Regions from separate parts of the Shewanella colwelliana genome, predicted to be linked through region 2. Evidence: predicted binding sites of a transcription regulator. Region 2 holds the regulator's gene; each other region holds the start of a gene.
The links. Region 2 encodes sigma-54, which starts transcription at its own class of promoters, with help from an activator protein. Its sites were predicted from a motif close to GTTGGCACGNNNNTNGNNT; they were not measured.
Positions count from the first base shown of each region.

Region 1 (9,991 bases), on a different contig from region 2:
GAGTCAGCAGTTGTCAATGCAAGACCCATTTAAACCCGTCGACAATGATCAAATGATTGCACAAATGGCATCATTTTCAACGGTCGATGGCATTACCAAGCTTAATGAAGAGATTGTTAATCTTAATACTGTGATGACCTCTAGCCAGGCATTGCAAGCTTCGGGGCTTGTGGGGCAGAAAGTCCTGATTCCTTCAGATACCGGGCATATATCGGCTGAAGATCCATCGCTTAAGGGGATCATCAGCACCCCAGAGGCTATCGACACCATTACGGTACGTATTGAGGATGAAAAAGGGCAATTAGTTAAAACCTATACTGTCGATGGCAGTGCCGGAGGCAATATTGATATTGCCTGGGACGGTCTAGATAAAAATGGTGAGCCTGTTACCAGCGGTAATTATTCAATTAAGGCGAGCGGACGAGTAGATGGTGAGAGTCAAGACTTGGCCGTTTCAACCTATGCACATGTAACGAGTGTTTCATTGGGTACCGCTAGCACTGGGGCGATATTAAACCTCAGAGGCATTGGTGGTATTAAACTTGGTGATGTACTTGCTGTGTCTGAAACATAGATAAGCAACAGTTAGGGCATAAGGTCCAACACGATTTTTTAAATTTTAAAGAGGTGATTTATGTCATTTAACATTGCATTGAGTGGTATTTCAGCATCACAGAAAGATCTCAATACCACGGCAAATAACATTGCTAACGTTAATACTGTCGGTTTTAAAGAATCCCGTGCGGAATTTGCCGATGTATACGCTAATTCAATCTTTGCTAACAGCAAAACGACTGTTGGTGGTGGTGTGACGACGGCACAGGTGGCGCAGCAGTTCCAGCAGGGCAGTTTGCAGTTTACCAATAATGCACTCGACATGGCGATTAACGGCGGTGGTTTTTTTGTGACCTCTTCTGAAGTGGGCTCTCAAGACCTTTCGTATACACGTGCAGGCGCATTTAAAGTTGATGCAAACAGTTACTTAGTTAACTCAGCGGGTAATTTCTTACAAACTTTCCCAGTTGATAAAGACGGTAATTCGACATCGGTGAGTTTGACGACCACTCAGCCTGTTAAGATTCCTGACACGGCGGGCAGCCCACAAAAAACCGAAAACATCGGCATTCAGATGAACCTGAATGCGGGTGAAGCGACGCTAGATCCAGCCGCATTTGATCCCAACAATCCAGACACCTTTAATAACTCAACCTCAGTGACTATGTATGATTCATTGGGTGAGCCTCATATCTTAACCTCCTATTTCGTTCGACCACCAGAAGCTGCCTACACTGGCGAAAGTAACTGGGTTGCCTTCTACGCAGTGGATGGGAAACAGGTCGACTTAGCGGGCGCTGCTGGTACTTACGGTCGTGACACAACTGGTGATGGCGTGGCTGATGCTACCGGCACAGCGGTTAATGCCAGCGGTTGGAAGGGGTCAACGATTTCATTCAATGATACCGGTGCCTATACTGGGAGCGATCCAGCGATTATTACCACAGAGCAACTGGGCGTTGGTGGAGCGAACGTACTCGGTCCTGGTACCGATGGTACACAGACGTTAACGCTTAACTTTAACAACCCGACACAATACTCGTCACCATTTGAGGTCACTGAGTTGACACAAGACGGGACGACAGTGGGTCGTTTGACTAACGTAGAAGTCGGTGCAGATGGTTTGATTAACGCAAGTTATAGTAATGGTTCAACAGTGCCTTTAGCACGTGTTGCGCTGGCGCGTTTCTCTAATGAGCAAGGTTTAACACAGGCAGGTAATACCTCTTGGAAAGAGAGCCTTGACTCTGGTCCTGCGCTGGCGGGTGAAGCTAATAGTGGTACCTTTGGTAGTATTCGCTCATCTGCACTTGAGCAGTCGAACGTTGACTTGACCACAGAGCTTGTTGACCTAATTTCGGCGCAGCGTAATTTCCAGGCAAACTCAAGAACCCTAGAAGTGAACAATACGCTACAGCAAACAGTGCTACAGATCCGCTAATTGCTTAGTTAACATAATGGAATGTGTTGCCGCCACGGCAACACATTTCCGCTTTTTCATTTATCCCTTCCTCTATTCCTTCTATCTGCTTGTATTTAACCGTTAGACGATAACCTTTGTTGGCATGATGTTTGCTTTGTACTGTTATTAGACAGTTTTTAGTTGAAACATTGACGGAGCAGCAAGTGGATAAATTACTCTATGTCGCCATGAGTGGCGCCAAGCAGAATATGAATTCGCTGGCAGTGCGAGCTAACAACCTTGCAAATGCCAATACCGACGGCTTTAAGTCGGATTTAGAGCAAGCGCGCTCTATGCAGGCTTTTGGTGAAGGTCTGCCGACCCGTGTGTTTTCTATGACAGAAAGTCCGTCAGCTAATTTTGGCCATGGTCCGATTAAAACCACTGGTCGGGATTTGGATATCGCCGTGAAAGGTGATGGCTGGCTCGCGGTACAGGGTGCTGACGGCGGCGAAGCTTATACGCGTTCAGGTAGCTTAAGTTTTGACTCCACTGGTTTACTTCGCAATGACCGTGGCAACCCTATTATGGGTGACGCGGGTCCAATTGTATTACCGCTTCCTATTGAAAAAATTGAGATTGCCCAAGATGGCGTGATCTCTGTCCGTCCATTGGGTTCAACTGCTGAAGTGATTGAAGAGGTGGGCAGAATTAAACTGGTTAATCCGGGCAATCAAAACCTGATGAGAGGTGAAGACGGACTGTTTCGTCAAATCTCTGGCGAAGTTGCCGCAGCCAATCCTTTTGTATCGATAGAGAGTGGTGCAATAGAAGGCAGTAATGTTAACGCTGTCGACGAGATGGTGTCTTTGATTGATTTGCAACGCCAATTTGAGATGCAAGTCAAAATGATGAAAACCGCCGAAGAGATGGATCAAGCCTCTTCGTCATTAATGCGCATTAGTTAGGAGATAGATTATGCATCCCGCGTTATGGATTAGTAAGACTGGCTTAGATGCCCAGCAAACAGATATCTCGGTGATCTCCAACAATGTGGCAAATGCTAGCACTGTTGGTTACAAGAAAAGCCGTGCCGTATTTGAAGATCTGTTATATCAGACTGTTAACCAAGCCGGTGGTATAAGTGCTTCTAATACCAAACTGCCGAACGGTTTAAATATTGGTGCTGGTACCAAAGTGGTCGCCACCCAGAAGATGTTTACCCAAGGCAATATGCTGACCACCGATAATTCGCTGGACTTGATGATTGAAGGTCCAGGATTTTTTGAAGTGCAGATGCCAGATGGTACAGCGGCTTATACTCGAAACGGCCAGTTCACTTTGGATGATACAGGGCAAATCGTAACGCCTGGTTCAGGTTATGTGCTGCAACCTGCGATCACCATTCCCGATGATGCCATCAGTATCACCGTATCATCAGAAGGGGAAGTCTCGGTTAAAACACCGGGCACAGCTGAAAACCAAGTGGTTGGTCAGCTGCAGATGTCTGATTTTATTAATCCAAGCGGCTTAGATCCTATGGGACAGAACCTCTACACAGAGACCGGAGCCAGTGGTACACCTATTCAGGGAACAGCTTCACTTGACGGTATGGGGGCTATTCGCCAAGGGGCGTTGGAAACTTCAAACGTGAATGTTACCGAAGAGCTTGTAAACCTTATTGAAAGCCAACGCATTTATGAAATGAACTCAAAAGTGATTTCGGCCGTCGATCAGATGTTGTCTTATGTTAATCAGAATTTGTAGAGGCTTATTATGACTAAGTACCTCATTTTCGCCGCTGCAGTTATCTTGGTAGGTTGTAATTCTACCAATAATAAGCCAATAGCGGATGATCCTTATTACGCGCCGGTTTATCCAGAGGCGCCGCCAACGAAAATCGCGGCCACTGGGTCTATGTATCAAGATAGTCAGGCATCGAGTCTCTACTCAGATATTAAGGCGCTCAAGGTCGGCGACATCATTACGGTGATTTTACAAGAATCAACCCAAGCATCAAAAAGTGCCAATAATGAAATTAAGAAGGGCTCTGACTTAACACTCGATCCTATTTATGCGGGCGGTGGCAACGTCACCATTGGCGGGCAACCGATTGACCTGCGTTATAAAGATAGCATGAATACTAAGCGTGAGTCTGATTCGGATCAGAGTAACAGCCTATCGGGCAGTATCTCAGCAAATGTGATGCAGGTGCTCAATAATGGCAATTTAGTCATTCGTGGCGAAAAGTGGATAACCATTAATAATGGCGATGAATTTGTCCGCGTCACAGGAATTGTCCGCTCTCAAGATATTCGACCTGATAACACCATTGACTCCCAGCGCGTCGCCAATGCTCGTATTCAATACAGCGGCACTGGCACATTTGCTGATGCTCAAAAAGTGGGTTGGTTAAGTCAGTTTTTCATGAGTAGTTGGTGGCCTTTCTAAGGAGTATGTCATGAAAATGAAGATGATTTTGGCGGTAGTACTCGTGCTGTTTTCAGCCGGTAGTGCTGCCCAGCGAATTAAAGATATTGCCAATGTACAAGGGGTACGTAGCAACCAACTGATTGGCTATGGCCTAGTGGTTGGTTTGCCGGGAACGGGTGAAAAAACCCGTTACACTGAGCAGACATTTAAGACGATGCTGAAAAATTTCGGTATCAACCTCCCTGATAACTTTAGGCCTAAAGTTAAAAACGTTGCAGTTGTTGCTGTGCATACCGATATGCCCGCTTTTATTAAGCCTGGGCAAACGTTAGATGTGACTGTGTCGAGCCTAGGTGAGGCAAAGAGCCTTCGTGGTGGAACATTACTGCAAACCTTCCTCAAAGGGGTAGATGGTAATGTATATGCTATCGCACAGGGCAGTATGGTGGTGAGTGGTTTTAGTGCTGAAGGCTTAGATGGTTCTAAAGTCATTCAAAATACACCTACGGTTGGCCGTATTCCTAACGGTGCCATTGTTGAGCGAACAGTCGCAACGCCATTTTCTACTGGCGATCACCTGACGTTTAATTTACGCCGTGCTGATTTCTCTACTGCCAAGCGATTAGCCGATGCAATCAATGAACTACTCGGTCCTGGCATGGCGCGTCCCTTAGATGCGGCATCAGTGCAGGTGAGTGCACCGCGAGATGTCTCTCAACGCGTGTCATTTTTAGCAACGCTTGAAAATATCGAAGTGGAGCCAGCTTCTGAATCTGCCAAAGTGATTGTGAATTCTCGCACTGGCACGATTGTCGTCGGTAAAGATGTTCGCTTGCTGCCAGCTGCTGTGACTCATGGTGGACTAACGGTGACAATTGCTGAGGCAACCCAAGTTTCACAGCCAAACCCATTTGCTGGTGGTAATACGGTTGTGACCAGTGACAGTACTCTCGATGTATCTGAAGAAGATAATCGTATGTTCCTCTTTAATCCAGGCACCACACTTGATGAGCTCGTCAGAGCGGTCAATTTAGTGGGCGCTGCGCCTTCTGATGTCCTTGCAATCCTTGAAGCCTTAAAGGTGGCAGGAGCTTTGCATGGTGAACTTATCATCATCTAATTTCTGTCGGACTGACTATGGATAAGCTGTCAAACTCATCACACTTTTTGGACATAGGGGGCCTAGACTCCCTACGTGCCAAAGCGCAAAAAGATGACCAGGCAGCCCTGAAAGAAGTTGCACAGCAGTTTGAGGGGATCTTTGTGCAGATGCTGATGAAAAGCATGCGAGATGCCAATGCAGTGTTTGAGTCTGACAGCCCGATGAACAGTCAATACACCAAGTTTTACGAGCAGATGCACGATCAGCAGATGTCAGTGAACCTGTCTGATAAAGGGATGTTAGGCCTAGCGGACTTAATGGTGCAACAACTCTCTCCCGAGACCAGTGCCATGACCCCCGCCTCGGTACTCAGAGGCAATATTCCAAATACATCGGGCGTCAATATGATGTCACCGAGCCTTGACCAACTAACAATGGCTAAACGAGCCGAGCCAAGGGCCAATCATGTCATTGATGATGTGGTGAGCGGCAAAGTGTTGCCATCGCAAGCGAGCAACAAGGGATTTGAGAGTCGAGAGGCGTTTATTACTGCGCTATATCCTCATGCACAGGAAGCGGCTAAAGCAATAGGGACGACGCCAGAAGTGCTCATTGCACAATCGGCACTGGAAACGGGCTGGGGGCAAAAGATGATCCGCCGCGCCGATGGCGAGCCCAGCAATAACCTTTTTAATATTAAAGCAGACCGTCGTTGGCAGGGTGATAAAGCGGGTGTGAGCACATTGGAGTTTGAGCAAGGTGTTGCGGTTAAGCAGCGTGCAGATTTTCGCGTATATGAGGATTTCAAACAGAGCTTTGATGACTTTGTTTCTTTTATTAAAGAGGGACCAAGGTATCAAGAGGCCGTTAAGCAGGCTGCAAACCCTGAGCGTTTTATTAAAGGGTTACAAGATGCTGGGTATGCGACAGATCCTAAGTACGCAGACAAAGTAATGAAAGTATTGCAGTCGGTGACCAAAGATATTAAAGCGGCTGTGTCGGAGGTGACGCCATGATGTGCCATGCAATAACGGGTGATAATTTAAGGAGTGTTGGCTAATGTCAATGGATCTACTCAACATCGCGCGCACCGGGGTATTAGCCTCGCAGTCTCAATTGGCTGTGACGAGTAATAATATCACCAATGCCAATACTCAAGGTTATCATCGTCAGGTCGCAGAGCAATCTAGCTTAGAGTCACAGCGTTTTGGCAACAGTTTTTATGGTGCTGGCACCTATATTACCGATGTTAAACGCATCTATAACGATTATGCTGCGCGCGAGCTTCGGATTGGGCAAACCGCTGTCAGCCAAGCTGAAACGACTCAAGTTAAGATGGGCGAGCTTGACCAACTGTTTTCGCAAATTGGTAAGGCTGTTCCTCAAGGACTAAATGATCTGTTTGCGGGCCTCAATAGCCTTGCTGATTTACCCGATGATATCGGTATTCGCGGTACCGTATTAGGTAATGCCGGCCAATTGGCCACAGCCCTTAACCAGATGCAATCTCATCTTGATGGTCAGATGAAGCAAACAAACGATCAGATTTCGGCGATCACCGATCGGATTAATGAGATCAGTAACGAGCTTGGCCACCTCAACCAAGAGTTAATGAAATCCCAGGGTAATGATTCACAGTTACTCGACAAGCAAGATGCACTCATTCAAGAGTTAAGCGAATATTCACAAGTTAATGTAATCCCACTGGAATCAGGTGCAAAAAGTATCATGCTTGGCGGCGCGGTAATGTTAGTGTCTGGCGAAGTATCTATGCAGATGGGGTCTACCACAGGTGACCCCTATCCAGGTGAATTGCGGATTACCACATCAGCGGGTGCTCAAAGTTTAGTGATTGATCCTGCCAAAATGGGCGGCAGTTTAGGGGCGTTGTTTGAGTTCAGAGACGAAACATTGATCCCTGCGCAACTGGAGCTTGGTCAACTGGCCTTAGGGGTTGCGGATGCATTTAACGAAGCCCAATCGCAAGGTTTTGATCTCAATGGCCAAGTTGGATCAGATTTGTTTTTAGATATCAATGACCCAAAAGTGACTGTGGGACGAGTGGGTGACTTTGCCAATAACACAGGTAACGCGGCGCTTAGGGTAAATATCGATGACGTGAGTGCGTTAACAGGTGAAAGCTATGAACTTAGTTTTACGGCTCCTGCAACCTATGAATTAACAGACAATCACGGCAACGTAACGCCACTAACACTAAATGGCACTGAACTTAGTGGGGGTGACGGCTTTACAATTAACATTGATTCAGGGGCGTTTGCGTCTGGTGACCGATTTGAAATTCGCCCAACTTCTGGTGCGGCAGCAGGAATATCTGTGGTGATGACCGACCCTAAAGGTATTGCGGCAGCAGGGCCTACCATTACGGCTGATTCAACTAATTCAGGTAATACTGCGATCACATTGAACGCAATGGATGCATCTGCCCCAGGATTTCCTGGCGTTGGTGCTCAAATTACCTTTGAAATAGATACGACGACCAACAGTTATGAAGCATTTGATGTAGCAGGCACTTCATTAGGAACTGGAACCTATACAGCGCCAACGATCGATGCATTTGGAATGAACTTTGATGTGCAAAGTAGCGCAGGCGCTTTGGCAGACCGTTTTACCTTTGACCTTTCCGCTGCTGAGGGCAATAACAGTAATGCTGTTGCCATGGCCAAATTGAATGAAGCTAAATTAATGGCTGGTGGTAGCGCAACACTTTCAGATGTTTATGAGAACACCAAATTACAAGTGGGTGGTAAATCTAAGGCTGCCCAGGTCGCACTAGGTAGTGCGGAAGCGGTTTTCTCTCAGGCGTACAGCCGAGTTCAGAGTGAGTCAGGGGTTAACTTAGATGAAGAAGCTGCCAACTTAATGCGCTTTCAACAGGCTTATCAAGCCTCGGCGCGCATCATGACCACAGCCAATGAAATATTTAATACGTTATTTAGTTCGGTGAGATAGGAGTAAGACGATATGAGAATCTCAACGGCGCAGATGTTTAATCAGAGCATTAATAGTGTTTTAGATAGACAAACATCGACCAGTAAAATTTTAGACCAACTTTCTAGCGGTAAACGTGTCAATACCGCAGGCGATGATCCCGTGGCTGCTATCGGCATTGATAATCTCAATCAGCAAAATGCTTTGGTCGATCAATTTATGAAGAATATCGATTACGCCAATAATCGTTTGTCATTAACAGAAAGTAAGCTCGGAAGTGCAGAAACGCTAACTGGATCGGTAAGGGAGCAAGTCTTACGTGCAATTAATGGCGGCCTATCTGATTCTGAGCGGCAAATGATTGCCGATGAGCTACGCGGTACGCTTGAAGAACTGCTTGCTGTAGCCAATACCAAGGATGAATCGGGTAATTTCATGTTTGCTGGCTATGAGACGGGTAAGCAACCCTTTGCATTTGATGCCTCGGGTAACGTGGTTTATAGCGGCGATAGCGGTACTCGTGATGCAATCGTAGGCTCAGGAGTCATGGTTGCAACCAATATCCCAGGCGATAAAGCCTTTATGAATGCACCATCAGGACTTGGTGATTTTAGTGCCAATTATTTGTCGACTCAAGTTGGCGACTTCAATGTTCAAAGTGCTTCGATCGCCGATCCGCTGACGTATGTGGAAGATACTTATACCTTTACCATGGTTGGCACCAATCTGGAAGTAAGAGATTCCAGCGCTGCGCTAGTGACGACAGTGCCTGCTTTTGATGCGACTAATCCTGTTAGCTTTAATGGTATAGAGGTCAAACTTCAGGGCCAACCTGCTGCGGGAGACAGTTTTAGTATTACGCCGCAAAGTGAAGTGAGCATTTTCGACACAATCAACCAGGCAATATCCTTAGTTGAAGATTCCAGTAAAGTGGATACCCCACAGGGGATGTCGGAATTGGCACAGATATTGAATAACTTAGATAGTGGCGTCAATCAGATAAGTATCGCGCGCGGTCAAGCTGGTAACAGTTTAAAAAGTGTAGAGAGTTACAGTGCTACCCATACAGAAGAAAAATTAGTGAACAGTTCGGCGTTATCACTGTTAGAGGATTTAGATTATGCCTCGGCGATAACAGAGTTAGAGAAGCAGCAACTCGCTTTAAACGCGGTCTCTAGTGTTTTTAGTCAAGTTGGCTCAACAACACTATTTGATTATATCTAAATAATGCGATCCATGAAGGGTCAACCAAATACGAATTTTTAGCCAAGCTCGAAGTCTTGGCAGTGCAACCAAGAAGAGGAAAACACAATGGCTATTACCGTTAATACTAACGTGACATCGATGAAAGCTCAGAAGAACCTAAACGTATCTAGTGGTGGTTTAGCTCAATCAATGGAGCGTTTATCCAGTGGTTTGAAAATTAATAGTGCCAAAGATGATGCCGCAGGCCTTGCGATCTCTAACCGCTTGAACTCACAGGTACGTGGTCTCGAAGTGGGTATGCGTAATGCAAACGATGCGATTTCGATAGCGCAAATTGCTGAGGG
Region 1 is NZ_MCBT01000018.1:144,281-154,271, reverse strand. It holds gene flgD (flagellar hook assembly protein FlgD) at 1-574, shown strand, start outside; gene flgE (flagellar hook protein FlgE) at 635-1,996, shown strand; gene flgF (flagellar basal-body rod protein FlgF) at 2,182-2,925, shown strand; gene flgG (flagellar basal-body rod protein FlgG) at 2,936-3,724, shown strand; gene flgH (flagellar basal body L-ring protein FlgH) at 3,734-4,408, shown strand; gene BEL05_RS07375 (flagellar basal body P-ring protein FlgI) at 4,419-5,510, shown strand; gene flgJ (flagellar assembly peptidoglycan hydrolase FlgJ) at 5,528-6,508, shown strand; gene flgK (flagellar hook-associated protein FlgK) at 6,552-8,462, shown strand; gene flgL (flagellar hook-associated protein FlgL) at 8,475-9,665, shown strand; gene BEL05_RS07355 (flagellin N-terminal helical domain-containing protein) at 9,753-9,991, shown strand, end outside.
Region 1: a site for sigma-54 is predicted at 2,115-2,133, ahead of flgF (flagellar basal-body rod protein FlgF). Genes of this name have one in related genera too.

Region 2 (9,991 bases):
CTTCATTGAGTGATCACCTGATAGAGTTCTGCCTCATCCTGGGTTTTTCTTAGCTGCTTCATGATGGCTTTATCATTGAGCTTTTCAGCCATGGCGGCCAAAGTACTAAGATGTTGCTCGCATTGATCTGCGGGCACCAGTAATGCAAAAAGGATATCGACTGGCTGATTATCTATTGCATCAAATGCAATAGGTTCAGCACATTTTACGAGAACAGCCACTGGTTGCTCTATACTTGAGAGTCGCCCATGGGGAATCGCGATACCATTACCTATACCTGTGCTGCCCATTTTTTCTCTCGCCAGAAGGCTTTCAAATATCTCTTGAGAGGAGAGGGTCGGGTACTGGACAGCGGCTAAGTCGCTGATAAGTTCCAGTACCTTTTTCTTACTGCCCGGGGTCGCGCAGGTAGTGCACTCCGGCTGCAGGATGGTACTAAGTTCCATCGTTAATGTTTAGTAAGCTTCTCTTTGTGTTTAATGACCTGACGATCTAACTTGTCTATCAGGGAGTCTATTGCGGCGTACATATCCGAATGTTCTGATGTTGCGAAGACTTCTCCACCACGGAGACGTAACTTAGCTTCAACTTTTTGCTGCATTTTTTCGACATTTAATACAACGTGGACATTATTGATCTGATCGAAATGTCGTTCAAGTTTTGTAAATTTTTCTTCAACATAGTTCCGTAGAGATTGGGTTATCTCGATGTGGTGCCCAGTCAGGTTTATTTGCATAAATTTACTCCTCCGGTTTCCAGTTGTTGATTATAAACTTTTGCGCTGATTCGACGGCGGGATCAACATCGCCTCTCGATACTTAGCAATGGTGCGTCGAGCGACCTTAATCCCTTGTTCAGCCAATAATTGTGCCATTTTGCTATCGCTTAATGGTTTCTTCTGGTTTTCAGCAGCAACAAGCTTCTTAATAAAGGCGCGTATCGCTGTTGATGAGCATTCTCCACCATCATCGGTACCAACGTGGCTGGAGAAGAAATATTTTAGTTCAAAAATACCGCGTGGGGTGTGCATATATTTTTGGGTGGTCACACGCGAGATAGTGGATTCATGCATTTCAACCGCTTCGGCGATATCATTGAGCACCATGGGCTTCATCGCTTCTTCACCAAATTCAAAGAAACCCTGTTGGAAATCAACGATGCAGTTGGTGACTTTAAGTAGTGTGTCGTTACGGCTTTCTAGACTCTTTAAAAACCACTTTGCTTCTTGAAGGTGACCACGGATAAATTGTCCGTCAGCTTGGCTCTTGGTACTTCGTGCCATTGCCGCATAATGCTGGTTAACATTAATTTTAGGCATACTATCTGGATTTAGCTCAACCACCCAGCGGCCTTTTTTCTTGGTCACTGTAACATCTGGGATCACGTACTCATCACGACTGGCTGTAATGGCTAATCCTGGGCGTGGATTCAGAGTCTGAATCAGCGCAATTGCATCACGCAGATCATCTTCTTTTAGCTTAGTTTTGCGCATCAATAAGCGGAAATCACGCCCTGCGATCAGGTCTAAGTGTTCGCTGATAAGCATTCTTGCATTGTCGATGTGTGGCGTGTCATTACTGTATTGTGTTAGCTGAATCGTGAGGCATTCACTTAAGTCCCTAGCGGCTACGCCTATGGGGTCGAAGTGTTGCACACGTTTTAAAACTGCTTCAACTTCATCGAGCTCTATTTCAGGGTCGCCCATAGCTTCAAGAATATCATCACAGTTTTGGGTGAGATATCCACGCTCATCAATAGCGTCAATAATTGCGGTGGCGATGGCCAAGTCATTGTCTGAAAAAGGGGTGAGATTTTTTTGCCACTCTAAGTGTTCGTAGAGGCCCTCGGTAGTTTCACCTTGGAAAGGCATATCGTCATCACGCATTGCGCCAGAACTTGAGTTGGGGGAAGCGGTATACATCTCATCCCAAGTGGTATCTACGGGCAACTCATCGGGCATGGAATCTTGAGTCAGGGCGTCAGACGTCTCTAAACTCGAATTATCTTGGCTGGAATCAACTTCAATCTTGTTATCGTAGTTAGTATCAAAGTTATCGCCGTCATCTTGCTGTGATTCGGTGTTGGCACCCTCTTGCTCTTCATCTAACTCGAGTAACGGATTAGATTCTAATGCTTGTTGGATCTCTTGTTGCAGTTCCAGTGACGACAATTGCAACAGACGAATCGCCTGCTGTAACTGTGGAGTCATGGTTAAATGCTGACCCATTTTGAGCTGAAGTGACGCTTTCATCGTACTGCTATTCCCTTGATTTTAATTTTTTAAATGAGAAAGCTTGATTATTCCTTGAGGTAAGCGGGTAACCCATACTCCGCTTTGGTCAAGGAGATACGCTTTGTTATAGCGCTTCTAAATTAACTATAGCTTGAATTGTTCGCCTAAGTACACCGCTCGCACTTGTTGGTTATCCAAGATCTCTGCAGGTGTGCCTTCAGCGATTAAGTTGCCATGGCTAACGATATAGGCCTTTTCACACACGTCTAATGTTTCTCGTACATTATGGTCGGTGATTAACACACCCAGTCCACGGTTTTTGAGCTGTTCAATGATTTTTTTGATGTCGATAACCGAGATTGGGTCAACCCCCGCAAACGGCTCATCTAGCAAAATAAATTTAGGGTTAGCGGCCAGAGCGCGTGCAATTTCAACTCGGCGACGTTCGCCTCCAGAAAGGGCCATGCCTAAGCTGTCTCTGATATGGGTAATATGAAACTCTTCAAGCAGGTGCTCTAGTTGCTCTTCGCGCTCATCATTATTGAGCTCGCTGCGCGTTTGCAGCACCGCCATGATGTTGTCACGCACGGTAAGCTTACGGAAAATACTGGCTTCCTGTGGTAGGTAACCAATGCCTTTGCGCGCACGTAGGTGCATAGGGTCAAGAGTGAGGTCATCCTCATCAATAAAAATCCGCCCTTTATCACTTTGGACTAAACCAACCACCATATAAAATGTGGTGGTTTTGCCTGCACCATTAGGTCCGAGTAGGCCGACAATTTGGCCGGTTTTAACGGTTAAACTGACATCTTGAACCACGGCACGGCTTTTATAACTCTTGGCTAAGTTAACCGCTTTTAAGGTTTTTTCGCTCATTGCTTTTCCTGCTTTTCAGGCTGCTGTTCATTGCCTGAATCTATCTCTTCTTGGTAATTTTCCGGTTGAATGATGGTGATCACTCGGTCATTGCCAGTACTTTCTGCGATAAGTTGCTGTTGTTCAATGTTGTAACGAATTTGATTGCCTGTGACCTGGCTACCTTCCTGCTCTAGTGTTGCATCGCCTACCAACGTCAAGGTGCGAGTCGATAGCTCATAGCGGATCTCTTTGGCGCTAGCTGAAGCTGGGCGGCCATCTTCCATCACTTGAGAGTAGGTGGCAGGATTACCTGTGGCGACTAAGATTCGGCCAGTGCTATTTTCTTTGCTAAAGGCGCGCAGTTCATCGGCTTTGATCTTGATTGAACCTTGGGTGACTTCAACTGGACCATTAAAAATAATCTGATTGTTTTTGATGTCAGCTTCTTGGCTAGCGGCAGAGATCTTAACTTCTTGCATGAGGTCGTTGACCTTGGCGGCACTGCTGAAGCTAATGAGTGTCAGCATGCTGGCAAGAATAAGGTTATTTAGTTTCATATGTTCCTTCTACCTGACTCGTCAGTCTTACATTTTGTGCATTAAGGTCGGCATATAAGCCTTTGCCCGTAATGAGAAAGTCATTACCAGTGATCCGAATGGTGCGATCAGAGGTCATTATCATGGTGTTGAGATCTAACTCTAGATAGGTTGTTTCTATCGTTTGGATAGGCTCTTCAGGGCTAATGGCATCAATGATAACATTATTTTCTAATTTCACTCGTCCACTGGCTTTATCTAAGGTGCCTTTTGTCGAACGTAGACGCCACTGTGCATTGCCTTCGTCAGGATAGACCAAGTATACCGGTTGGGTAAAATAGGTCATATTCTTATCAGAATAGTGTTCCATGTGGCTGGCTGATACGCGGCTGTTGAGCTGGCCCAGTTCATTGTACTGCACACTTTTTAGATCATTGATGACATAATCTGGGCGATCCGTGACATCTATGTTCAGCGCTTCATTGCCACGCTTGGTTTGCACCTGCCAATAGAGAATTAAGGCCGTACCAAAAAACGCTATAATTGCCAGCGTGACTCTGTTCATATACTCATACCGTGAGCCGATTCAAATTTGCCCTGGCTGACTAAGATGAGGTCGGTCAGTTCTCTGAGGGCACCGTGACCGCCATTGATATGAGTCACCATGTCTGCATGCTGTTTGACATAGGGATGGCCATCGGCCACACACACGGATAAGCCAACTTGCTGCATAACAGGAAGATCGACCATATCATCACCAATATAAGCTACCTGCTCAGGGTTGACTTGATAAAGCTCTAATAGCGCTTCATAAGGCACCATCTTATTATCAACGCCTTGGTAGATATGAGTGATGCCGAGTGCGGTCATGCGATCTTCGACAATTTGTGATTTACGCCCTGTGATGATAGCTACGGGAATACCACTGGTGAGCAGAGACCTCACACCATAGCCATCGCGGGTATGGAAAGTTTTGAGCTCATCACCACTGTTACTCATGTAAACCAAACCATCGGAAAACACACCGTCTACATCGCAAATAAGCAGTTTTATCTGTTTGGCTTTTTGCCATACGGTATCACTAACAGGACCATATAAACCTTGATGCGACATATTAAATCACTCCTGCTTTAACCATATCGAGCATATTTAATGCACCGATGGGCTGTTGTTGCTTGTTAGTCACAATTAGGCCGTTAATCTCTTTCTCATCCATCACTTTCAGTGCTTCGGCGGCCAAGATGCCATCGCTGACAGTAACACAGCCATGGGTCATGACTTCACTGATAGAGGTGGTTCTAAGATTAACTTCGGCATCGATAACGCGGCGTAGATCGCCATCGGTAAAGATACCCGCCAATTGGCCATCATCATTAACGACAGCCGTCATGCCTAAGCCTTTTTTGGATATTTCATAAAGTGCATCGGTGATGCAGATATTTTGCGATACCTGCGGTAGTTCATCACCTTTATGCATCACATCACTAACCTTTAATAATAACTTGCGTCCTAAACTACCGCCTGGATGTGAAAGGGCAAAGTCATCTTTAGTAAAACCTCGAGCCTGCAACAAAGCAACAGCTAGGGCATCACCCATCACTAATGTTGCGGTGGTGCTAGAGGTGGGGGCTAACCCAAGTGGACAGGCTTCTTCAGGCACTTCGATACATAGATGCACCACAGCGTGGTTAGCCATGCTTGATTCGGGTTTGCCTGTGACGGCAATGACGGGTAATCCCATGCGCTTTATTACTGGCATCAAGGTGAGAATTTCACTGGCTTCACCAGAGTTAGAGATTGCCAGGACAATATCATTTTCACTGAGCACGCCGAGATCGCCATGACTGGCTTCACCTGGATGAACAAAGAAGGCTGGCGTACCTGTACTCGCAAGCGTTGCTGATATTTTGTTGCCAATGTGGCCAGATTTCCCCATGCCCATCACAATCACTTTACCTGTGCACGAGAGGATAAGTTGGCAGGCTTTGACAAATTCTAGCGAATCGACATATTGATACAGGTTATCAAGGGCATTACGCTCAATGTCGATAACATTGCGTCCCCATTGGCGTAATTGATTTGCATCTACCATAGTGTTCTCTCTGTTTAGTCAGTTCGCGTAGTCGAAAAATTAAGATTGAAAAAGTACCACTTGATACGCGATAAATGTCACTAATAACAAGCCACCATGCCAAGGTTTAAGTTGGCGAGCTTTGCCTGTTAGTAAAATGAGTATGGCTAAGGCACTACTTGTTGCCATTACCATATAGAAATCTCTGCTGCTAGCGGCGGCATCGACAGCGCCGGGCGCAATTAACGCGGGCAGCGCGAGCACAGCAAGAATGTTAAATAAGTTTGAGCCAACAATATTACCTATGGCCAGGTCATCCTCTTTTTTGAGAACGCCAGCGACGCAGGCGGCCAGTTCAGGCAAGCTAGTCCCCACAGCAATAATGGTTAATCCAATCACAAGGTCCGACAGATGGTAAGCTTTGGCGATGCCAACTGCACCCTGTACCATCCAGTCTGCTGACATGGGTAACAGAATGATACCAACTACTAACCACAGCATAGCCTTTAACGTTGGCACATCTTTAGGAATTTCACTGTCAGCATCATCGGCAAGCTTATCGACCTCTTTATTGGTCACGGCATGCCAAATTAGGTAGCCCATTAAGCCAAAAAACAGCGTCATGAGCATCACACCTTCGATACGTGTGAGCTGGCCATCATGTAGGAAATAGCCTGCAATCGCGGTGGCGGCTAACATCATGGGTATTTCACGTTTGAGCGTTTGAGAGCTTACTGAAATGGCACCTAACAATGCAGTGATACCTAAAATCAGGGTGATGTTGGCAACATTTGAGCCCAATACATTACCGATAGCCGTGTCGGTCATCCCCTCCATTGATGCTGTGGCGGCAACAAACATTTCAGGTGCTGAGCTGCCCATGGCCACAATGGTTAAGCCAATGAGCATTGGAGGAAGGCCAAGGTTGCGCGCAAAAGCAGCGGCACCATAGACAAACTTGTCGGCGCTCCATACCAAAGCACCCAAACCAGCAATCAGTAGAAATATATTAAATAGCATCAAAGTTCATTTTTGTTTTAGAGTCTGCCGCGCATTTTCGCTGGATTTGAGCAAAATTGAAAGTATTGCGGCAAGATAGTGTCGATTCAGTTGTGCACAATAGGTCAATTACGTACAATTTGTCTCTTTTTCTGTCGCTTTATCATGGATCCGATGAGGTCACGCAATGAGCCACAAACCGATGAATGATGCATTTAAGCCTTTAGTCAAGGTGAATAATCTCGGGTTTAGCCGGGGTAAACATGTCATTTATGAAGATGTTAGTCTGTCTATTCCTCGCGGCAAGGTGACAGCTATCATGGGGCCTAGTGGTATTGGTAAGACAACACTGCTTAAATTAATTGGCGGTCAACTCGTGCCAGATGCGGGTTGGGTCAAGGTGGACGGCGTCAACGTGCACCAGTGTAATCGCACTGAACTATACGCGCTGCGAAAACGTATGAGTATGTTGTTTCAAAGTGGTGCACTGTTTACCGATATGAATGTCTTCGATAATGTCGCGTTTGCTTTGCGCGAACACTCCGGGCTGCCAGAGCCAATTATTAAGCGTATTGTATTGATGAAGCTTGAAGCTGTTGGATTGCGAGGAGCCGCTCAAATGATGCCCAGTGAGTTATCGGGTGGCATGCAACGCCGTGCGGCGTTGGCCAGAGCCATTGCTTTAGAGCCTGAATTGGTGCTTTATGATGAGCCGTTTGCTGGCCAGGACCCAATTTCTATGGGTGTGCTGGTTAAGCTGATTCGTGATCTCAGCGATGCGCTCAATTTAACCTCGGTTGTAGTGTCTCATGATGTACAAGAGGTATTAGGCATTGCCGATTATGTGTATGTATTAGCAGATAAGCGCGTGATCGTCCACGGCACACCAGCCGAATTAAGAATAGCCGATAACCCAAAGCTGAAACAGTTTATTGGTGGCGAGCCTGATGGCCCTGTACCGTTTCATTTTCCGGCGCAAGACTATCAAAAGGAGATGTTAGGTGAGCGTGACTGATTCTATAGCCAGCATCGGCCGCAGTGCCATTGCCACGGTGACGGGACTGGGGCGTGCGGGGCTAATGTTATGGGGCGCGATTGCAAAGGTGCCCAATGTGGCCAAAGGTACGCCGTTACTGATTAAGCAGCTCTATGTGATTGGTGTGCAGTCCATGGTGATAATCTTGGTCTCAGGTCTGTTTATTGGCATGGTGTTGGCGCTGCAGGGCTATAATATTTTGGTGGGTTTTGGCACTGAAGATAGTCTAGGTCCCATGGTGGCGCTGAGTTTACTTCGTGAACTTGGCCCCGTTGTTACGGCATTATTGTTTGCTGGACGGGCGGGATCGGCATTAACCGCTGAGATAGGTTTGATGAAAAGTACTGAGCAGTTGTCGAGTCTAGAGATGATGGCGATTGATCCACTGCGTCAGATCATTGCGCCGCGTTTTTGGGCTGGGGTGATTAGCCTGCCGCTATTGGCGTTGATGTTTACTGCGATCGGTATTTATGGCGGTCATATTGTGGGTGTCGAGTGGAAAGGGATTGATAGCGGTAGCTTTTGGTCGATTTTACAGGCATCGGTTGAGTGGCGACAAGATATCGTCAACTGCTTAATTAAGAGCGTAGTGTTTGCTATCGTGGTGACTTGGATAGCCCTCTATCGTGGCTATCATGTGATCCCGAACCCTGAGGGGATAAGCCGAGCGACGACACAGACCGTGGTGCAATCGAGCTTAGCGGTATTAGCACTAGATTTTCTGCTAACGGCGATGATGTTTGGCCGTTAATTAAATTTTGTTTATGGATGAACTGATAAATCACACTTCGTGATATGTATACAACAGAGTGGTAATAGAGCGTATGTTGACTCGAAAAATTGAACTGTTAGTGGGCGTTTTCATTCTGTCTGGATTGGCGGCGTTTCTGATTTTGGTGTTTAACGTTGCCAATGTTGATGTTAAGCCTGGCCAGAGCCATTACACTTTGTACGCCAAATTTACCAATGTCGGCGGCTTAAAAGTACGCTCACCAGTAAAGGTGGGGGGGGTTGTCGTTGGGCGTGTGACTCGCATCAGCTTGGATCCAACAGAGTTGGTGGCGGTAGTCGAGTTAGCCATGGATAAGCAATACGATCAGTTCCCTGAAACCAGTAGCCTGTCGATTTTAACATCTGGGTTGTTGGGCGAGCAGTTTCTTGGGCTTACTCCAGGGTTTGTGCTTGACGATATTGGCATGTTGGCCGATGGAGACAGAATTGATGATACGCACTCGGCACTAGTGCTGGAAGATCTTATTGGTCAGTTTTTATATAGCGTGCAGTCTAAAGACAATTAGTAGTAGGGATGATTATGAAGTATTTATGGAAAGTCTTATTGGTATCATGGGTTATGTCTATCAGTACTATGGCCAGAGCGGCAGAGTCTGATGTCAACGTTACCGATCCCTATGTGATGGTCGAAACTGTGGCCAATAATACTTTTGCCCGTTTTCATCAGGATATTGACACAATTAAGCGCGATCCCGACCATCTTAAGGTGATAGTCTCTCAAGAGTTGATGCCCTACATCGATTATAAGTACGCTTCTTATAAGGTGATGGGCACCTATTTAAGGCAAAGCACGCCAGAACAACGCGAGCGTTTTTCTGAAGCATTTAAAAATTATTTGATTGCAACGTATGCCCAAGCATTTACCGAGTATACCAATCAAGCTGTGGAATTTGCGCCAGCAAAAAGTTTTGCCCAAGAAAAGATGGTTGATGTCAACGTACAGATTATTGAGCAAGGTAGGCCACCGATCAAACTGCAGTTTCGTGTCCGCCGGCTCAAAGATGACACCTGGAAAGCGTTTGATTTAGTGGCTGAAGGCGTTAGCTTACTCTCTTCTAAGGGCGCTGAAATCTCTAACTTAATTCGCCAAAATGGCATTGATTCGGTCATTGAAGAGTTAGAGAACCATATCAGCAGCCACATTAGTTTAGAGAGCCAAGGAACTAAGCGCTAATGTTAGAATTTGTCACGCAGGGTGATAGGTGCAAATTAGTGGGCGAATTATCACAACAGGCGGTCGTACAACATTGGCCAAAGGTTGATGGGCTGATAGGCAATCAGGTTAATAACCTAGATTTATCAGGACTTATTTATAGCGATACCGCAGGGATCGCTTTATTGATACATCTGTGTGGCTTAGCCACGCAAGCTGGCCGCACATTGACACTGCACAGCGCACCAGCGCAATTACAGAAACTTATCGGTTTATATGATTTACAAGACTTCTTCGTCGAAGAAGCCCAATA
Region 2 is NZ_MCBT01000043.1:119,497-129,487, reverse strand. It holds gene rapZ (RNase adapter RapZ) at 1-6, opposite strand, end outside; gene ptsN (PTS IIA-like nitrogen regulatory protein PtsN) at 3-446, opposite strand; gene hpf (ribosome hibernation promoting factor) at 449-736, opposite strand; gene BEL05_RS13600 (RNA polymerase factor sigma-54) at 767-2,251, opposite strand; gene lptB (LPS export ABC transporter ATP-binding protein) at 2,378-3,109, opposite strand; gene lptA (lipopolysaccharide transport periplasmic protein LptA) at 3,106-3,648, opposite strand; gene lptC (LPS export ABC transporter periplasmic protein LptC) at 3,635-4,192, opposite strand; gene kdsC (3-deoxy-manno-octulosonate-8-phosphatase KdsC) at 4,189-4,740, opposite strand; gene BEL05_RS13575 (KpsF/GutQ family sugar-phosphate isomerase) at 4,742-5,719, opposite strand; gene BEL05_RS13570 (calcium/sodium antiporter) at 5,759-6,718, opposite strand; gene BEL05_RS13565 (ATP-binding cassette domain-containing protein) at 6,885-7,712, shown strand; gene mlaE (lipid asymmetry maintenance ABC transporter permease subunit MlaE) at 7,699-8,484, shown strand; gene mlaD (outer membrane lipid asymmetry maintenance protein MlaD) at 8,558-9,031, shown strand; gene BEL05_RS13550 (MlaC/ttg2D family ABC transporter substrate-binding protein) at 9,043-9,699, shown strand; gene BEL05_RS13545 (STAS domain-containing protein) at 9,699-9,991, shown strand, end outside.

Region 3 (9,991 bases), on a different contig from region 2:
GGTATCTTCTATTGGACGGCCACCAGTCGCGGCACTTAAATCAATTACCGATATTGTTTGTCCACGGATATGAGCCACACCGCGAACAAATGGGTTTAGCTTAGGAAGTCCTGTTAATGGTGGACATTGTAATACTTCTTTTACTTTGAATACGTTAATACCGAACCTTTGCCGCCCATTTAACTTAAACAACAAAAGTTCTAAGCGGTTTTGTCCAACAAGTTGGGTACGTTTGTTAACTGATTCAAGAATACTCGACATAATGCCTTTGCCTTGTTGCCCTGTGAATGCTTACCTGCACTCATCCATATTAATGAGTATAGGCATACTAATTGCTTTATCTACCTATATGACAACCAGACCTCAAATTTGTCAAATTTATGACACTAATTTCTATCAAAAAATGTCAAAGATTCAGGTCGCCCACAAAGTATAGGCGTAATCTGGCTAATCAAGCTAGTCTATTCAATATGAAAGTAAAATTAATATGCTTCTTAATCGTTTCACTCTCCATTGCGCCAGTCATCGCCGCAGAAGAAGCGAGTGTGCCTTCTTTATCGACCATCTCACGTTTAGCTATAGCGGTTGTCGAGGAAAAGATAACCGCACCCAGTAATGCAAAGGTTAAAATTAGCCCCCAAAGCCTAGACAATAGGCTATCACCACCGCTTTGTAATTCTCCCCTCACTGCCGAAATAGCCAGTGATAGAGCGATTAGTCGCAATAACACAGTCAAAATTAGTTGTGATACCGCCAGCTTGCAATACCCATGGCAAATATTTATTTCTGTCCGAGTCGATATATTATTTCCTGTAGTGGTAGCCACAGATACACTAGGTCCAGGTGATCTTATCAGCGCAGACCAGGTGACATTAGCTTACGTTGAGCAAAGCACCCTTAGAGGACAACAATTTGATGCGGTTGACAACGTCACTGGCACCCGCGTTAAACGCAGAATAGCGCCAAACCAACCCATCTTTAGCAGCAACCTCTGCTTTGTGTGTGCTGGTGACATGGTTTCAATCTACGCGCGCTCAGGTAACTTTGAGATAAAAACCACAGGGGAAGCGATCAGAGACGGTAATTTGGGCGATAGAATTCAAATAAAAAACAGTAGCTCACATAAAACTATAGATGCCATCGTCGTTGGCGTGGGCAGTGTGGAAGTTAGAATGTAAGATAGGTGATTTTAATTGCAGGAAAATCTATACTAATTTAAATTTTTTGTCTAAAGCTTTAAGAATAAGTGCCGATACACAAGTATGTTGATCTCATTTACTCAAATTGGAATACAAAATGGCTATTGATATTAAGCACGTAAATACGGGCACACATAATAGAGTTGGCACCTCTTCAGCTAATAAATCACAGCAGAGCTCAAGCCAAGCAGCTGGTGCAGCGGCTCAAACGGTTAAAGGTGATTCAGTTTCAATCACGTCTCAAGCGCAGCAACTTCAAAGTGCTCAAGCTAAGCTCAATGATATCCCAGAAGTAGATATCAAAAAGGTAGAAGAAATTAAAGCTGCCATTGCTGAAGGTCGTTACAAAATCGACGCAGAAAAGCTGGCAAGTAACATCGAACAGTTTGAAAATGAATTAAGGGATCTCAATTAAGCGTTTATGAATTCAATAGCCGATATCATCGTTAATCAACATAACCTACTTATTAACCTAAAAGAGGTTATTGAAGCAGAGAAAGCCGCCTTGATCGAACAAGATGCCGATCGGTTGCTTGGCCTAGCTAGCAATAAAGCCAAATTGCTAAATGAGATCAAATTAAACGATGAAAGTTTATCGGCTCATCCTGATAACGCTGAACTGAAAACCAATGCCGACATAGTCAAACAGGTCGAAAACGCAACCAATCTACTTGAAGAGTGTAAAACGCTCAATGCGTTAAATGGCAAACTGATAGAGCACAGTATGGCCAGCCTAAATCGTTTTTCACAAGCACTGCAAGCCAGTCGTAACGCCTCGAGCCTCACCTATGACCAAAAGGGTAAAACCTCGACTATTTCAACGCTAGGTAATAACTTAAAAGCCTAACGACTGACTAAAAATAACGAATAAAAAAGCCGCTTAATCGCGGCTTTTTTTGTTAGACCAACCTTATTCATTAGATAAAGCTTAAAAATAGGTCACTTCTTTCACTTTCTGTGGCCGATTTTGTTGCTGATACAGCGCCCAAACCTGAGAAAAGTCCAGTTCTAACTCAGTCACATAGTGCTCACCTGCTGGATAGCTTTTGACTACCTTAGCCCCTCTAATGACACCTGATACCGACGCTTGAATACTATCATCGGACAGCATCCAGTCGCGTACTTGGCTTGATGCCGATAACTGCTGACCATAAACCTGCTCTGCTAACTCTCGATAAGCAGCAATCTTAGAGGCTTGCATAGCCATTAACACCCGTTGCGATTGCTCTTTGGCCGGCTGTGTATCGAGTGGTGCATACCCAATGGCTGTCAGCTTTGGAAATGACTCTGGCGCTTCGGTTTCCCACTGTATATATCTATCTTGCGAGGCACAGCCCACTAACAAGAGACCGATAGCTAAAACCCACGTCTTCATTGGTTCGCTCCTATTATTTGGATATCCGCCTGTCCAGGCTGACTATTTCGATGTAACTTACCATCCTTCGAGGTCACTTTTTCAGCCATTCTGAGGTAACCTGGTAGTTGGGCAACACCCACACTTGACGCCGCCGCGGACACCACTCGATTATTGGTCACATTCACAATTCGACTATTAACAACTAGCATGTCCATCGACAGACTCATGGTCGATACCAGCACGTGCTCAACAGGCAAGTCTGCAGGTAGCTTGCGCCAATCTCGGGTCAACAACAACTCCCCTTCATTGGTTACGCTGACATTTTCACCCACATTGAGATCAACCAAATTGAATTGATGATCGTGCATCGCGGTAATAAGCCCTTGTTGTATCTGCAACCCCAAAGGGTTGGTCGTGGTCAAGTCATCTAACAACACTGGCGTTGCCACCAACAGCGCTTGCTTTGAGGTAAGTTGATCGTTTTGTCTGACGAGTTCGTTAGCAATCTGCTGTGTTAAATAATTCACAGCAGAATTAGACGGCAAACTATTGCCGCTAGCTAAAGTTTGCGAATCACTGTCGTCAAAAGTCGAACATGCTCCCAACAGCAATGCAACCGACATAAAAAGTAAACTTCGCATAACAATTCCTATAAAATACAATTGATAACGTATTATTTATACGTTATCAAATCAAAAGAAACACAAATAGAATCACAAAACTCAATGTCAAAAATTGGTTAGTTGTAAGATGAACTAGCAATTTTCAAGCCGTTCTTCGTAAGGACAGTCTACAATTCGTTCCATCGGCAAAACGAAGAAGAACTTTAATCTAATACCTATTTAGTACATAGCAGGCATAATATTTGCTTTAAAACATAACAGATTCAAATGTGTCATATAAATGTCGTTAGCCTTACTTTCTATGATATTTCGGACAAATTTAGGAAAAATCTTATGCAAAACAGCAAAACTCCCTATAACAATAGAGATGAAATTTTCTTTTGGCGTAGTGCCGTTGCATCTATCAAGCTTGGCCAGCAGACATTCGACAAGTTAACGCAAATAAGATTACATACCGAAAATCCAAAAATATCGTCAGTTGGCTCCTGTTTTGCCCAGCATGTTGGTCGATGGCTTAATAAACAAGGGTATTCCTTCCATCAAAGCACAATTGAAACAAGTCAAGTTTCAAGTTTTGCTTTTGGTAACATATATACGCCAAGATGCTTTCTGCAATGGTTTGATATTATCGATGAAAACAAAGGTTTTGATGCTGAATGTGCGATACATTTTGAAAAAAACCGTTACTATGACTTGTTAAGACCGAGTATTTATCCCAATGGTTTCGATAGGAAAGAAGATTTAGTCGAGGCCAGAGTATTAGCAGCCAAAGAGATGTATCAGACACTTAAAAACACTGATCTACTCATTTTCACACTAGGCCTAACAGAATCTTGGAAAGATCAAAACAATGTTTTCTATCCAAGCTGCCCAGGCGTCATATCAGGAGAGTTTAACGAAACAAAATATCTGTTTCACAACTTCACATATGATGAAATTTGCTCCGATTTACAACAACTAAAATCACGTCTTACCTCAATAAATCCCAAGATCAACATTATACTAACCGTATCACCAGTGCCATTAACGGCAACAATGACAAACAAACATATATTAGTTGCCAATCAGCACTCAAAATCACTACTTCGCACAGCGGCCAGTTTCATGTGTGACAATTATGACAATTTCGAATATTTCCCCTCCTTTGAACTCATTACAGCTCCATCAGATAATGACTTTAGGTTTGAAACTAATCGGCGAACTGTTACACCCGAAGCGGTAAACTATGTAATGGGCCACTTCGGATCTGTATTGCAACGTGCTGAGGGCCACATTTCAAACGCCAATCTAAATAACGAATTTTCAGGTGTTACTCAGAAAACAACTGATACAGAAGAAGTCGAATGTGACGAAGAGTTTCTCGAGTCCGTTAAAAAACTTACAGAACACTCTTTAGATGAGCCAAGAATTGATCTGACGCTCTTTGGAGATAGTCATATGGGCAAACTATCAACTGCATTTGATAACATCAACATGACACACTGCGGCGGCATGGTGATGAATGGCTCTGGTTTTTCTCAAAAGAAATTTTCCTTGTGTGACACCGAGTACTTCGTTCCCCTAGAGAATGCCATGTCAAGAAAATTGTGGTCGGTGATATTTAGTAACTTAAGTCGCCATGAACAACAAAGCCCTCCACTAACTTCAACTATTATAACCAACTTAGGGCTACAAACTCATCAAAACGTCTCTAGGTTTACCACTTGGCTCCAGAATTCTTATCCACAAGGAATAGCCGAAATAACGCTAAAAGAGTTCGTTGATTACTTCTATGACGATCTCACTGAGCAGCTTTCTATCATATTGAAGCTTCACGAAAATGGTCACAAAGTTGTTGTGGTATCCGACCCACCTTTTAGCCAGTATTTCGAAGAATCTAAAGGTATGAAAAACATTATTTATGCTTATTTTAATGCAATGGAATACATATGGACTGAATTCGGTATTACCTTCTTCAATGCAGCAAGAGCTTTCGATGAAGAAATAACAGATCCTGAAAATTATTTATCGACAGTCAAATACGCAGACAACCAGCATGATTGGATTCACGGCAATGAAAAATATTATGCTTGGCTAGCAGACAAATTATCAACCCTAATAAAGCAAGAGACAGAAGCCTAAATAGTGCCGGTTAAAAGTGTCTAACGTTATACTCACTGATTTGTTTAGGCACACTTATTGCTTATGCATTAGAGAGCTAGCGCGATGTCTAAATGTGATGGCCTAACGCCATCATTTTGGCACCTCAACATAACTTAGCGCCATAGATAACAACGATTGAGACAGAACCATGAAGCCACTACACCTACTGATCATCATTACTGCGTTAATGCATTTTAACGTTAGCGCGCAATGGATTGAGGCAACAGGCCAAGCAAAAATCATCAATGGCAATATCACACAAGCTCGAGAAGATGCCATTGAACAAGCGTTAAGCTACGTTGCGTTACGCTCTGGTGGTAGTTTCTCAAGCGAACAACAAACACAAAATGGTAGACTTACCCAAGATAAGTTTTCAATGTCTAATCAAACTCAGGTTTCTCACGTTGAATTGCTTAATGAGCGCATAGAAAAACAAACTCTTACCGTCAACCTTCGTGTAGATATTATTACGTCAACAGATGAAAAGTGCCATTTAGACCCGTTGAAAGCCGCCATATTAGTACCTCAGGCTCAAATTAGCGATAGAGCCCAATTACGTTATGGCAACCTTGGAAACTTACAAAAAGCGATGTCAGAGCGACTCGGCTTCATCATGCGTAGCCAAGCCAAAGCCAGCTTCCCAAATGTTCATGCTAATGAACGGCTAGACATTGAGCAGTCCTTGGTCGATATTCGAGGTTATCGCCTCCCCAGCTGGTTGAGTGAAATAACAGACAGCCAATATGTGTTGTTACCTGAAATCATTGATATTTCAACAGATCCCATCGAAGCTAGTATGTTTGGTTTATGGGACAGCTACCCACAACGTCAATTTCAACTTCGCTTATCACTTTATCATGGCATTAGTGGCGAGCAGATTTGGAGCGAATACTACAATTCACCAGCATTGTGGGAGTTTGAGAAGCAAATAACCGTACCAGCGCACAGCAATCGCTTTTGGGCTTCCAGTTACGGTAAAAACATCGATAGTGTATTGATGCAGGCTAGTGAAGATATCGATAACGTCCTAAATTGCCGCCCACTGCTTGGACAAATCGTCTCTCGGCAAAACAATAGAGTGATCATCAATCTTGGCCGTAACAATGGCATTAAAGTCGGTGATAGTTTCCAATTAGTGCTGCAACAAAATCTGCCTGATAGACTCGACAATATGAGAGCCGTTGCAGGAAAAAGCCGGGCAACGATTAAGATTGATCAGGTCACACAAGAGAGTGCCACTGCAGTGCTAGAAGGCGCAAATGCAGCGCTTAATATACAAATTAACGACATTGCGATCAAAATATAACAGACATTTAGTGCACTATTTAAGCAACTAAATCTAAAGCCTTTTCATCGAGATGAAAAACAGTATAATCACTGACGTCTCCCTATAGCTCAACAGGATAGAGCAGTCGCCTCCTAAGCGATCGATCGGGGTTCGAGTCCCTGTGGGGAGACCAGCTTTACTTTATAGTTTTAGATGATTTAAATACTGATTACTGTCGATAGATATTCTTACAAACTTCCTTATAATCTCTTTTTAGCTTGATAAGTGTCAGGTTTTTGCCGTAATTATTGTGTGCTAATTAGCACTCATGAGTGGTCGCCAATCCGTCATAAAAATTATTACTTTAAAATCATAAACTTAATCTAGCTGGCTTTCTTAACCTCATTAATATCAATCGGAATGCCCAGTCATTAACAGTCCATTTTCTTGGCTCAATTTTTGCTTGTTAAATTTAACCCTAAAATATTGAACTACGTATACAAGGTAAGCTTTCGTTATGACTTATAGTCACTTAAGATTACTAACTATAATTTAGTTAAAGTATTTATTCCTATTTGGTAGCACAATGACGAACATGTTGAGATTGATTGGAAGAGAAAAAGCCCTTTTCGCATCAGACATCAGACATCACACCTCTATGCTGAATGAAGAGATCAATCGTTCTCGTTTTTTAGTTTTGGGGGGAGCTGGATCTATTGGTCAAGCGGTTGTTAAAGAGATCTTTAAGCGTTCTCCTTTAAAACTCCATATCGTTGATCTCAGTGAAAATAATTTAACCGAATTGGTCAGAGATATCCGTAGCTCTTTTGGCTATATTGCTGGCGACTTTCAAACGTTTGCACTAGATATCAACTCAATTGAATACGATGCCTTCATCGATCAAGATGGAAAATATGACTACGTACTAAACCTCTCTGCACTGAAGCATGTAAGAAGTGAAAAAGACCCTTTCACCTTGATGCGCATGATCAATGTGAATGTTTTTAATACCGACAAAACCATAAAGCAATCTATCGCCAAGGGTGTTAAAAAATATTTTTGTGTTTCAACTGATAAAGCTGCTAATCCGGTGAATATGATGGGCGCGTCAAAACGGATCATGGAAATGTTCTTGATGCGACGCAGTGAACAGATTTCTATCTCCACAGCCCGTTTTGCTAACGTCGCCTTTTCTGATGGTTCTTTACTACATAGTTTTAACCAACGCATTTTAAAACAACAACCAATCGTCGCCCCGACTGACGTAAAACGCTATTTTGTTACTCCCCAAGAGTCTGGTGAGCTTTGTTTAATGTCTTGTATATTCGGCGAAAATAGAGACATTTACTTTCCTAAACTAGATGAATCAACTCACCTTATATCCTTCGCCGACATTGCAACTCGCTATCTCGCAGATAGAGGCTATGAAGCTTATGTTTGTCACTCAGAAGAAGAAGCGAGGGAGCTATCATTGACTCTGCCCGCTAAAGGCTTGTGGCCATGCTATTTCACTGTAAGTGATACATCTGGAGAGAAAGATTTCGAAGAGTTCTTTACTAATAAGGAGGTTCTCGATATGGGAAGCTTTGCCGAATTAGGTGTTATCAAGAATAAATTGGAGTATGACTTAGGGTTAGTTGAACTATTCGAGCAAAAAATTCAATCAATGTTATTTGAGAAAACATGGAGTAAGAAGCAATTGGTTGACCTTTTTTCTTTAATATTGCCCGAGTTTGGTCATAAGGAAACAGGGAAGTCTCTCGATGAAAAAATGTAAATCAACTGAATTTTTCAAGGTATTAAACTAATGTATTCATTGATTGAATTTATTCGCGAAACTTATCAAACCAATAAGTTTATTCCGTTGCATGCACCTACATTCCCAGGAAATGAGCAAACATATGTCGCAGAGACTATTGAGAGCACTTTTGTCTCTAGCGTAGGGCGATTTGTAAACGAATTCGAACGTAAAATTGAAGATTTTACAAAGTCTCCCAAAGCCGTCGCCACCTCAAGTGGCACCAGCGCCTTGCATACAGCTCTATACATGGCTGGCGTCAAGAGCGGCGATCTGGTCATCACCCAAGCTCTTACTTTTGTCGCTACCTGCAACACTTTATATCACATGGGTGCAGAGCCTGTTTTTGTCGACGTTTCAACGAGAAGCTTAGGTTTAAGCCCTATAGCCGTACAAGCATACCTTGAAGAATATGCCGTAGTCGATGAACTTGGGTTATGTACTCATAAAGAAACTGGCCAGATCATTAAAGCTATTATGCCAATGCATACGTTCGGACATCCTGTAGAGCTCGATGAACTTAAACTAATTTGCCAGCAATGGAATCTAATTTTAATTGAAGATGCCGCTGAAAGTTTAGGGTCTTTCTACAAAAATAAGCATACAGGCACCCTAGGTGAGTTTGCTGCGCTCAGTTTTAATGGCAACAAGATCATTACTACAGGAGGCGGAGGTATATTGTTGGCTAACGATATCGTTAATGGTGATCGTGCTAAACATATCACGACAACCGCTAAGGTCTCTCATCCATACGAGTTTTACCATGATGAAGCCGGCTTTAATTATCGAATGCCTAATTTAAATGCTGCACTAGGTTGTGCGCAAATGGAAAGCCTTCCCCTCTTTATTGAACAAAAGCGGGCATTAGCAAAGCACTATCAAACTTTCTTTGAAAAAAGCGATCTTGAGTTCGTTACAGAGCCAGATTATGCCACCTCGAACTATTGGTTAAATGCTGTTATCTGTCCAGATTTACGCTATCGAAATGAAATATTAAAAGCCACCAATGATGCCGGAGTAATGACCCGTCCTGTATGGCAATTAATGCATAGATTACCCATGTTTAAAGATGCAATGCGAGGCCCGCTGACGAATTCGGAGCTTATCGAATCTCATCTGATTAATCTGCCGAGTTTTCCAACAAACCTGGAATCAACTTATGCCTAAAAAAATTGCAGTATTTACAGGTACAAGGGCTGATTATGGATTGCTCTATTGGTTACTTACAGACATTAAAGCTGAGGAAGAGCTCGTTCTTCAATTAGTTGTTTCTGGTAGCCATCTTTCACCTGAATTTGGAAATACATTCGAACAAATAGAAACGGATGGATTTAAAATTGATGAAAGAGTTGAGATGTTACTTTCATCCAACTCCCGAGTCGGAATAGCTAAAAGCGCGGGACTCGGTATGATTAGTTATGCTGAAGCGCTAGACAGATTAAAACCTGATGTATTAATAATATTGGGTGATCGGTATGAAGCATTAGCTATTGCACAAACAGCGACTATTCTTGGCATAACTATATTACATATACATGGTGGCGAAATTACTGAAGGGGCCTACGATGATGCATTTCGACATGCTATCACGAAGCTCAGCCATGT
Region 3 is NZ_MCBT01000018.1:157,132-167,122, forward strand. It holds gene BEL05_RS07420 (chemotaxis protein CheV) at 1-261, opposite strand, end outside; gene flgA (flagellar basal body P-ring formation chaperone FlgA) at 471-1,178, shown strand; gene flgM (flagellar biosynthesis anti-sigma factor FlgM) at 1,297-1,614, shown strand; gene BEL05_RS07435 (flagella synthesis protein FlgN) at 1,621-2,046, shown strand; gene BEL05_RS07440 (LPP20 family lipoprotein) at 2,128-2,574, opposite strand; gene BEL05_RS07445 (FlgO family outer membrane protein) at 2,571-3,197, opposite strand; gene BEL05_RS07450 (GSCFA domain-containing protein) at 3,513-5,300, shown strand; gene BEL05_RS07455 (flagellar assembly protein FlgT) at 5,470-6,627, shown strand; tRNA gene BEL05_RS07460 (tRNA-Arg) at 6,706-6,781, shown strand; gene BEL05_RS07465 (UDP-N-acetylglucosamine 4,6-dehydratase) at 7,175-8,365, shown strand; gene BEL05_RS07470 (LegC family aminotransferase) at 8,396-9,553, shown strand; gene neuC (UDP-N-acetylglucosamine 2-epimerase) at 9,546-9,991, shown strand, end outside.
Region 3: a site for sigma-54 is predicted at 3,409-3,427, ahead of BEL05_RS07450 (GSCFA domain-containing protein). Genes of this name have one in related genera too.